2 linked regions of the Loktanella sp. M215 genome follow. The main gene of each other region encodes a partner of the protein of the gene in region 2 in a complex. Links are inferred from orthologs where the notes say so. Each region holds a gene or a part of one and is shown on either strand. Other genes may lie near its edges.

What was found. The genes of interacting proteins can lie anywhere in the genome.
Region 1: the proteins of dapF (region 2) and GLR48_RS04040 are in contact, whole or in part, in a solved structure (PDB 5YGU), measured with the Escherichia coli proteins. The link is inferred for Loktanella sp. M215 from one-to-one orthologs.

Annotation. Positions count from the first base shown.
Region 1 is NZ_WMEA01000001.1:833,439-838,300, reverse strand. What follows is about bases 768-3,717. They hold GLR48_RS04040 (RNA pyrophosphohydrolase), read right to left. Parts: upstream 2,520-3,717; coding sequence 2,016-2,519; downstream 768-2,015. Other genes in these bases: ribA (GTP cyclohydrolase II), read right to left, coding at 3,110-3,717; GLR48_RS04035 (L,D-transpeptidase family protein), read right to left, coding at 2,566-3,060; GLR48_RS04045 (hypothetical protein), read right to left, coding at 1,558-2,019; GLR48_RS04050 (lytic murein transglycosylase), read left to right, coding at 768-1,578. Also shown: rnr (ribonuclease R), read left to right, coding at 1-150; more of GLR48_RS04050, read left to right, coding at 379-767; more of ribA, read right to left, coding at 3,718-4,180; GLR48_RS04025 (response regulator transcription factor), read left to right, coding at 4,340-4,862. UniProt on the Escherichia coli protein: Master regulator of 5'-end-dependent mRNA decay.
Region 2 is NZ_WMEA01000001.1:545,193-550,474, forward strand. Bases 974-3,810 are described here. They hold dapF (diaminopimelate epimerase), read right to left. Parts: upstream 2,882-3,810; coding sequence 2,066-2,881; downstream 974-2,065. Other genes in these bases: mtaB (tRNA (N(6)-L-threonylcarbamoyladenosine(37)-C(2))-methylthiotransferase MtaB), read right to left, coding at 974-2,073; GLR48_RS02695 (DUF3768 domain-containing protein), read left to right, coding at 3,365-3,733; GLR48_RS02700 (hypothetical protein), read right to left, coding at 3,793-3,810. In the rest of the region: GLR48_RS02675 (glutathionylspermidine synthase family protein), read right to left, coding at 1-754; more of mtaB, read right to left, coding at 796-973; more of GLR48_RS02700, read right to left, coding at 3,811-4,293; GLR48_RS02705 (hypothetical protein), read left to right, coding at 5,156-5,282. UniProt on the Escherichia coli protein: Involved in the succinylase branch of the L-lysine biosynthesis and in the biosynthesis of the pentapeptide incorporated in the peptidoglycan moiety. Catalyzes the stereoinversion of LL-2,6-diaminopimelate (L,L-DAP) to meso-diaminopimelate (meso-DAP).

The DNA.
Region 1 (4,862 bases), 290 kb from region 2 along the record:
ATCGTGGAACTGCTGGAGTTGGACGGACGGAGCCAGCCCAAGGGGCCGCCCGCCGGGCGCGGCAAGCCGCCGCGGTTCAGGCAGGGTGCGGCCAAGAAGAAATCCGCCAAGACGGCGCGCAAGGTCAGCCGGGTGCGCAAGGCGCGCTGAGGGGGATATCCGGCTGTGCCGGATGCCTCCGGCGGGAGTATTTGGTAAAAAGCGAGGACGGCGGTTGGCGGCCGGTGGAAATGTGCCGGCTGCGGCGGACCGGGGGTGGGCTGAGCGGTCGGTGCCGTTATGGTAGGTCAAAACGATATCGGACACTGAGATATGCGCCTTGCCCTGACCTTTTGCCTTTCGGTTGCGACGGCCGCCAGCGCCGCACCGGAGCGTAGCATGCGCCCGTCCGTGCGGCCTGCGGCGGCCACCGCCCCTGCTGCGGTCGCACCACCTGCGCGGACTTATGCGCAGGTACCCGACGCGGGGTTTGACGCCTGGGTGCGGGGCTTTCGCAAGCGGGCGCTGGGGCAGGGGGTGTCGGGGGCCACGTTCGATGCGGCCTTCGCGCGGGCCGGGTTCATTCCGGACAGCATCGCGCTGGACCGCAATCAGGCGGAGTTCGTCAAGCCGCTGTCGGAGTACATGGCGACGGCTGCGTCGGACGAGCGGGTGGCCACGGGCCGCGCGATGCTGGTGCAATTTGGCGGCCTGCTGGACCGGATCGAGGCAAAATACGGTGTCGATCGTCAGGTGGTGCTGGCGGTCTGGGGAATGGAGAGCAACTTTGGCCGCAGGCGCGGGGCGGTGCCGCTGATCTCGACCCTCGCCACGCTGGCCTACGAGGGGCGTCGGGGGCGGTTCTTTGAAGGGCAGCTGGTGGCGGCGCTGCAGATCCTGCAGCGGGGCGATACGACGCCCGCAAATATGACCGGGTCGTGGGCCGGGGCGATGGGGCATACGCAGTTCATGCCGACGAGCTATGCCGCCTATGCGGTGGATTTCACCGGCGATGGGCGGCGTGACATCTGGTCGGACGATCCGAGTGACGCGCTCGCCTCGACCGCCGCCTATCTGGCGCACTTTGGTTGGACAAAGGGCCAGCCCTGGGGGGTAGAGGTGCGGTTGCCGGTGGGGTTCGATTACAGCCTTTCGGCGCACAGCGTGTCGCGGACGACGGCGGACTGGGCGGCGTTAGGCGTTGTCGGGACCGGCGGCCGGGCCGTTGCGGGGCAGGGCTCGGCCAGCCTAATCACGCCGACCGGGGCCGGCGGGCCCGCGTTTCTGGTGTTCAAGAACTATGATGCCATCAGCCGTTACAACAACGCCGAGGCCTATATCATCGGTGTCGGGCATCTGGGCGACCGGATCGCGGGGGCGGGGCCGCTGGTGCATCCTTTCGTCGCGGGCGAACGCAGTCTGAAGCGGGCAGAGCGGGTGGAGTTGCAGCAGCGTCTGACGGCGGCGGGGTTCGGCACCGGTGGGGCGGACGGCAAGATCGGACCGGCCTCGCGCCGGGCGATCAGGGCCTATCAGGCGCGGTTGGGCCTGCCGCAGGACGGCTATGCCAGTCTGACGTTACTGGAGCGGCTGCGCTGAGCAATCGGCGCCTGACATGCAGGCGGCGAGGCGGTCGGTCGTGGCCGCATCCGGTGCGGCAAAGGTCCAGCCACCGCAGGCGCCCATGGTCAGCACCGGGATTTCGCCGTCGATCTGCACGAAGGCGAGCAGCGGGTCCGGCCCCGGAAAGCCGCCGCACCACGGCCCGGCGCAGGTGACGTTCACGATGACCTGTCCGTCGAAGGGGACGGTGAAGCCGTCGGGCGTCAGGCCCATACCGGTCATGTGCGCGGTGGCCTGCGTCGGTTTTTCGATCTTGCCGGTGGCTGGCAGGTCCGTGATCGTACCGGTCAGCACCAGATAGGGCAGGTCGCTGGCCGCGGCTGCGGCGTAGCTGGTCATCAGGTCCGGCGCGCGGCAGGACAGGGCCTGCGCCTGACCGGCCGCCAGCAGGGCGGCGCCGGTCAGAAGGCGCCTCACAGGCGGTCGCCCAGTTCGGCCAGCACCTGCGTGTAGACGGCGCGCTTGAACGGGACGATCGCGTCGACCAGCTGGTCCTTGGGTATCCATTTCCAAGAAGAGAACTCGGGGTGTTCGGTCGCGATGTTCACGTCCGCATCGGTGCCGTGAAAGCGGAACAGGAACCACTTCTGTTCCTGACCGCGATACTTGCCGCCCCAGGCCTTGCCGACCAGATCGTGCGGCAGGTCATAGCGAATCAGACCGCGGGTTTCCGCCTCGACGCTGACCAGCTTCTCGGTGACGCCGGTTTCTTCCCACAGCTCGCGCAGGGCCGCGTCCAGACATTTCTCTCCCGCATCGACGCCGCCCTGGGGCATCTGCCAGGCGGGGGTGTCGCTATCGCGGCGCTGACCCACGAAGACATGCCCGCGGGTGTTCGCAAGCATGACGCCCACGCAGGGGCGGTAGGGCAGCTGTTCGATCTGGTCGAGTGTCATGAAATGGCCTTGGGTTTTCATCGTCTGGTCCTTTCGTTTGGAAGCTTTTTGCCCCAAACGTCCAGCGCTAAGCGATAACAAGCCGAGTGTTATACATAATCCTTGGGGCTATCCATGCCAGATGCCGCCGCGACAGGCCGATACAGCCTGCAGTCGGGCGTCCCGGTCCCCGCCACTGGTGGATAAAGATCGCGGAACCACGGCCTTTCACCGGATACGGCCAGTTCCAGTCGGTGAGAATCACCAGATCATACATCGGGTCGGCGCGGCGCAGATACTCGTGGCGATTCGGGTGCGGCACCCGCACCATCATGTTGTAATCGGGATCGGTCACGTCGTCGGACCACAGATCGCCGGGCCAGATCGGCACAGCCCAATCGGCGGGCGGCCCCAGTCGGTCGGGCCGGTAGAGCATCCCGACGATTCGGTGCGTGCCGCGTGGCGTCGCCCCGTCGCCTTCGCGTTTGGCGTCCGTCAGACCGCCGCGCCCGATGGTGCAGGCAAACCGCCGCCCGAGAAACCGCAGATGCGTGGGCATCACCACAAGGTCAGTCGCTTTCACACGCTCGTCCTCGCTTTTTCTGAAATACTCCCCGCGGAGCGTCCGATGGTCAAAGCAGATGCCCCGACTTTGCCGCCTTCGTCGCCAGATAGGCATGGTTGTGGGCGTTTTCGCCGACCTTCAGCGGAACGCGTTCCACGACCTTGATGCCCGACGCTTCCATCCGGGCGATCTTGGCGGGGTTGTTGGTCAGCAGGCGGACGGCGCCAAAGCCCATCTGCCGCAGGATCGCGGCGCCGATGCGGAAATCGCGTTCGTCGTCGTGAAAGCCGAGGCGGTGATTCGCCTCGACCGTATCGAACCCCTGATCCTGCAACCGGTAAGCGCGCATCTTGTTGGCGAGGCCAATGCCGCGGCCTTCCTGGTTGAGGTAAAGGAGGACGCCGTGCCCCTCTGCCCCCATCTGGCCCAAGGCCGCGCGCAATTGCGGGCCGCAGTCGCATTTCAGCGATCCCAGCAGGTCGCCGGTGAAACAGGCGGAGTGCAGACGCGCCAGTACCGGCTGACTGCGGTCGGGCTGGCCGATTTCGACTGCATAGTGTTCTTCGCCACCGTCGGCGGGGCGAAAGACGTGCAGGCGGCCGGCCTCTGACACGGACATGGGCAGGCGGGCGCTGACGACGCCGTGCAGGGGTGACATGTCGGTGGCGCGGGCGGCGGTGCCGTCGATCACGGTCAGACCGTGTTGCGCGGCAAAGCCGTCCGCTTCGTCGAGCGGTGCGATCACGGCCGCAGGCAGCAAGCGGGCGGATTTGCACAGGGCGACGGCGGCGCGCGCGAGGTCGGCTGACCCGTCGCGCAAGGCCCGCAGCGGCCCTTTCATCGGGCTGCGCAGGTCGCCTGCGGGGTCGGCCAGCGCACGGACCCATGCGGCATCCGCGTCGCGCGGGATCACGATCCGGGCGATGTCGCCGTCGTAGGCCGCGACCTTCAGCGTCTGGGCGCGCCAGTCGGTGATCGCCACGGCGGCGCCAAGGTCGCGCAGCACGGCCAGCCGGTCGGGCTGCAATGTCTCTGCCGCGAGGATGACACCCTGTCCCGCCACCACGACGGGCACCCCCATGCGCAGATCGGCGCGGGCGCGGGCGAGTCGTTCGGTGCTGTCGGGTGCGAACCCCATGGGTCAAGGCCTTTGCAATCGTCAGCCCGACTTAGGCGTTGCCTGCGGCAAATGAAACATTTGTATATGAAATCACACGTCCGTGTGAACCTTTTGCAGCACAACTTGTTGAACACGTGAGTGCATCACACTTGCTGTGAAAGAGTTCTGGAGGTTGTCATGGCCCAATTGAAAAAGATTTTGCTGGTGGACGACGACGACGACCTGCGCGAAGCGCTGGGCGAGCAGTTGTTGATGACCGAAGATTTCGACGTGTTCGAGGCCGATGATGGCGCGACCGCGATGACGAAAGCCAAGGAGCAGCTTTACGACCTGATCATCCTTGACGTCGGCCTGCCCGATACGGATGGCCGAGAGCTGTGCCGCCTGATGCGCAAGCAGGGCGTGAAATGCCCGATTGTCATGCTGACGGCGCAGGACAGCGACGCGGACACGATCTATGGCCTCGACGCCGGCGCCAACGATTATGTCAGCAAGCCGTTCAAGTTTCCGGTCCTGCTGGCCCGGATCCGCAGCCAGCTGCGCACCCACGAACAATCCGAGGATGCTGTGTTCCAGCTGGGGCCGTATACCTTCCGCCCGGCGCAGAAGATGCTGGTGACCGAGGACGACAAGAAGGTGCGGCTGACCGAGAAGGAAACGAACATCCTCAAGTTCCTGTATCGTGCCTCTGACGGTGTGG
Region 2 (5,282 bases):
ATTGCGCCCCCGCCAGATGGGTCGCGAAATCGTCGCGCAGCAGGTCTTCCCATGGATAAAGCTTGAACAGGGTGCCGATCACGCGGCCCTCGGCATCGGCGAACTGGCCGGTGTCGGTCACGCCGATCTCTGGCAGGTTCACGAAATGTGCGCCCATGTCGGCGGCCCGCGCCGCATAGGCCATCATCTCGACCGTGGCGTAATCCTCGGGCGAGTCTGCGAAGGCGGTGAAATGGATATGGGTGCCCGCCGGACTGATCTGGGCAAAGCGCGCGGTCAGGGCCTCGTAGATGCCGTTGAACTGGTCTGTGCCTTCCGGCAGGGCGCCGTTACGGATCATGTCCTCCAGCCAGTCCCACTGGAAAGAGGCGCTCTCGAATAGGGCCGTGGGCGTGTCGGCATTGTATTCGATCATCTTCGCCGGACCTTGTCCGTCGTAGATCAGGTCGAACCGTCCATAGAGCTCCGGCGCACCACTTTGCCAGGATTCGGCCACCAGATCCCAATGCTCACGCGGGATCGCCAGCCGCTGCATCAGCTCTTCCGACTTGACGATTTCGGCTACCGCTTCGCGGCACATGGCGTGCAGGGCGGTGGAGGGGTCCTCGATGTCGTCCTCGATCTGGCGCAGGGTGAAGGCATAGGCCGTCTCCTCGTCCCAGTAGGGTTCGCCGTACATCGTGTGAAAGCTGAAGCCCGCGGCCTCGGCCTTTTCGGCCATATCGAGGCGCGCGCCGAGGGGGATTCTTTTCATGGATCAGGCCTTTGAGGATGAAGGGAAGGCAGATGGGCGGGTCAGGCGGCCGCAGCGTCGCCCTGGCCCAGAAGCGCCGCGCCCTGGTGCCCGATGATCCGGGCAGAGACGATACGCCCCTCGGGCTGGTCGCTGTCGAGATGGACCTCGGCGAACTGCGCGGTGCGGCCCATGCGGGGCGATTCCATCAGGATGTCATGGCGCTGGCCGACCTGTGCTGCCAGATGTGCCTGCACGGCGGCGTCGCCCGCGGCCCGCAGACGCGCGGCCCGGTCCTTGATCTGCGGCCCGCGCACCTGCGGCATCCGCGCGGCCGGGGTGCCGGGGCGCGGCGAATAGGGGAAAACGTGCAGCCAGGTCAGATGGCAATCGGCCACGAGCGCCAGCGAATTGGCAAAGGCCGCCTCGGTCTCGGTCGGAAATCCTGCGATGATGTCGGCACCGAAGGTCATGTCCGGGCGCAGCCTGCGCGTCTCTTCGACAAAGCGGATCGCGTCGTCGCGGGAATGACGGCGCTTCATCCGTTTCAGGATCAGGTCGTCGCCATGCTGCAGGCTCAGGTGCAGGTGCGGCATCAGACGCGGTTCGGTCGCGATGCACTGCATCAGCGCGTCGTCCACCTCGATGCTGTCGATCGATGAAATGCGCAACCGCGGCAGATCCGGCACGAGCTTGAGGATGCGCAACACCAGGTCGCCCAGACGCGGCGTGGCAGGCAGATCGGCGCCCCATGACGTCAGATCCACGCCGGTCAGCACGATCTCCTGAAAGCCTCGGTCGACCAGCCGCTTGATCTGGTCAACGACGACGCCCGCGGGCACCGACCGTGAATTGCCACGCCCGAAGGGGATGATGCAAAAGGTGCAGCGGTGGTCGCAGCCGTTCTGCACTTGCACATAGGCGCGGCTGCGCGTGCCGAAGCCATCGATCAGATGGCCTGCCGTCTCGGTCACGGACATGATGTCGTCGACCTGCACCGGCTCTGTCGTGCCGGTAAAGTCCGGCGCCATTGCGGCCCATGTTGCGGGCTGCATCTTCTCCGTGTTGCCGATGACCATGTCGACCTCTGCCATGGCAGAAAATGTCGCGGGTTCGGTCTGGGCCGCACAGCCGGTCACGATCAGGCGCGCATCCGGATGGGCGCGGCGCAGCTTGCGGATGTCCTGCCGCGCCTTGCGCACGGCCTCTGCCGTCACGGCGCAGGTGTTGACGACGATAGCATTCGTAACACCCGCCGCCGCGGCCAGTTCGGTCATCGCCGCGGTTTCGTAGGCGTTCAGCCGACAGCCGTGGTTGGAAAAGATCGGCGCCTCAGCCATGCCAGACACCGTCAAACACGTAGGCCACTGGTCCGGTCATCCAGACGCCGTCATCGCGCCAGTCGACATCCAGCGTCCCGCCGTCAAGGTCGATGCGCACCCGCCGCCCCGTCAGCCCCCGCCGCGCGGCCGCCACCGCCACCGCGCAGGACGAAGAGCCGGAGGCCAGCGTCACGCCCGCCCCCCTTTCCCACACGCGCATCCGCAGCTGGTCCGGTCCGATCACCTGCACGAACTGGACGTTTGTGCGTTCGGGGAACAGCGGATGATGTTCCATCGCCGCCCCGCGCGTCGCAAGATCGACGGCGGCCACGTCGTCAACGAAGAAGGTGCAATGGGGATTGCCCATGCCGGTCGCGACAGGCGCGCCTTCGATCGGCAGGCGCAACGTATCCATCGCCTCTGCCAGCGGCACCTCGGCCCAGTCCAGCAGCGGGGCGCCCATGTTCACCGAGGTCATGCCGTCACCGGCGTCGCGGGCAAAGAGTGTGCCACGGTCCGTCGTGATGGTTAGCGCGTCCGTCCCGCGCCGCGCCATTTCCCACGCGGCGATGCAGCGGGTCGCATTGCCGCAGGCCGCGGACTGGCTGCCGTCACTGTTCCAGAAGGTCAGGTGCAGGTCCGCAGCGGCGCCCGGTGGCGTGGTGATCTCGGCCAGCTGGTCATAGCCGACCCCCCGGTGCCGGTCCGCCATCGCCATGGCCAGCGCCGCATCGACGCGGCCATGGCCGCGCGAATCGATGACGACAAAGTCATTGCCGAGGCCATGCATCTTCATGAACGGGATTGATGTCTGTGTGTCCTTCATGAGGGCCATATACGGGCCGCGCCAAACTTTATCCAGAGGAGGCGGCTATTCGGGGTTGACCCCACCCGCTCCGCCTTCTAAATCGCCCCTCGTGGCATGGGCCGGTAGCTCAGTTGGTAGAGCAACTGACTTTTAATCAGTAGGTCTCGGGTTCGGATCCCGACCGGCTCACCACAGAATTCAAGGGGTTAGCAGAAAACTGCTAACCCCTTATTTGTTTGTGGCAACCACCAAGCAACCACCCTGCATACCAAAGCGTAACGCCATGTAGAGCAGTATTAACCACCGATGCATCGCCTAAGTTAGTTAAATTATAGGCAAGCCATTGAAATATTACGGTAAATTTGACAATCTACCAGATTCGTGATAATATGTCGCTATCGACAAAGCACGCAGTAGTAGTAGCGTTGCTCTCTGTCGTGCGTTCCAAGGCATTGCCCTGACCGCAGAACATCCCCTTAATTTTATAACAAGGAGCGTACCATGACGGGCAACGCATACTCAGATCATGTCAAGCTGACATCAACAATGTCTCCAATGCAAAAGAACCGCGCACTGAACGACGGCTTTCGGAAAACTGCGAAAGGCGGCGTCGTCACAATCTCCATGGGCATCCACTTGCTTGGCCGGGCGGAAGTAGAAATCATCATGAAGCGGCTTAGCGGGCCGGACGGAGACAACAGTTGCGCAGCCGACAGCGATCACGAATGCGGCGAGATCACAGTCAGCAACCGCCTGATCTACTGGGAGATCAATTGCTATGACAATGACCTTAATGATTTGTCGCCTGATCCGACTAACCCTGAGCAGACCAAGCGATTCATGACGTTGATGCTAGATAGCGAGGTCTGACATTCTAGAAGAAACGCACATCGCATATCTGTCAGGCCCGTATACGCGGGCCTGCATGATCAGGTGATCTGATGGTCGGTTAAAAACCAACTTTCGCGCAGGCCATCATCAGGACCCCGCGACGCTTCCGTATGCTTGCACTGCATTATAAATCCGATGACAAGTTCCGTAGGGATATTGTGCCGGTAGGCATAGACTAGCTGACGAGCGGACTTTGAACGTTGGTCGCGAGAAATGTGCGGACATCCACCAGCTAACAGGTGATAACACCAAAAAAATGGATTCTCCTCAGGATGTGGCGCTGATTTCCGGACTAACGGGTTTTTCCAATCCGACATATAATTCTGAACAAACTCAGCTAAAAACGCCTCCTCTTGGCGGTCCGCTATCTGCTGGCCGATCCGGTAAACGCTCCTTTTTAGTACGTTGGCCGGCTTCCAAAAGGGAGGCTGCTCCAACGCGGGCGGCTTCAGAAGTTTGTCGAATATCTTGCCCCCTTTTTCCGCAAGTTGTTCCAAATCCCAGATGAAGTCGTGCTTACGCTCTCCAAGTTCTCGCACCACCTCGCCTCTGTGATTAAGAATATCGGGCCCTTGCCCATGCCTGTGTCGTTGGAGCGGCCCCCTCAGCGCAGTGATCCTAGGTCCCTGCCCGTGGGCGTTTTGTTTGGGCGGTCTCTTCCGGACAACGATCTTAGCTCTTTGCCCCGGCCTGATTCGCTTGGACGGTCTCATCAGTGAATTCTCCATGCCGTTTTCGACTTCAATAATCTAGTATTTTACCAGAGATACCAATGCAAGGCCATTCATCGGATCCTTACCTTAGATGAGATCTTATAACCCTTTGTATAAGTTGCGATTTTCTGGAGTGATGGCGTCATCCGTGGTAAGATCAAGTTGCTTCGACCGCGGATGAGAAGCAACGAGGCCTCTAGTGTTGATGCACGGCTCAGTTGCGGAAGGATGTGGGGCGAGGCGGCGATAACCATTCTAGGAGAAGAAAAATGTCATCTAAAACTTATCCGCCCGAAGCTGTATCAGATCACCGAAAGGGTGCTGTTCAGACAGCTTTCCTCGCGGAGAAGCAGGCAGCCTCTTACCTTAACATGTCAGTCCAGTGGTTGAGGAAGTGCCGAGCTAACGGTTCTGGCCCCTGTTGGGTGAAATTCGAACATGCAATCCGGTATCCAATCAGGGATCTGGAGTCCTACGCAGAAAAATCATGCCGCCGCTTCACCGGTGAGGTGCGCCATCCTGATTAAGGTCAAGCTCCGTAGAACCCAAGCGGTCTTATAAAGGAAAAAGAACCGCAAGCTTTCCCCACTTCTCGGTTATGCCGAGCCGGTGAAGAAAATAGCTCAGCTGTAAGATTTCAGCTAAATAACCACAAACAAGCTACTTGCTTTGAATAAGTGAACATAAAATGGCAAACACCCATACAGACGTATCAACCAACAGTTTATTGCTACCGGATCAGTTAGGTAAGCTATCGAGTGAACAGAGACAGAAGGTAGTTAATCACACAGACGAACATCGTTTACTAGACGAGT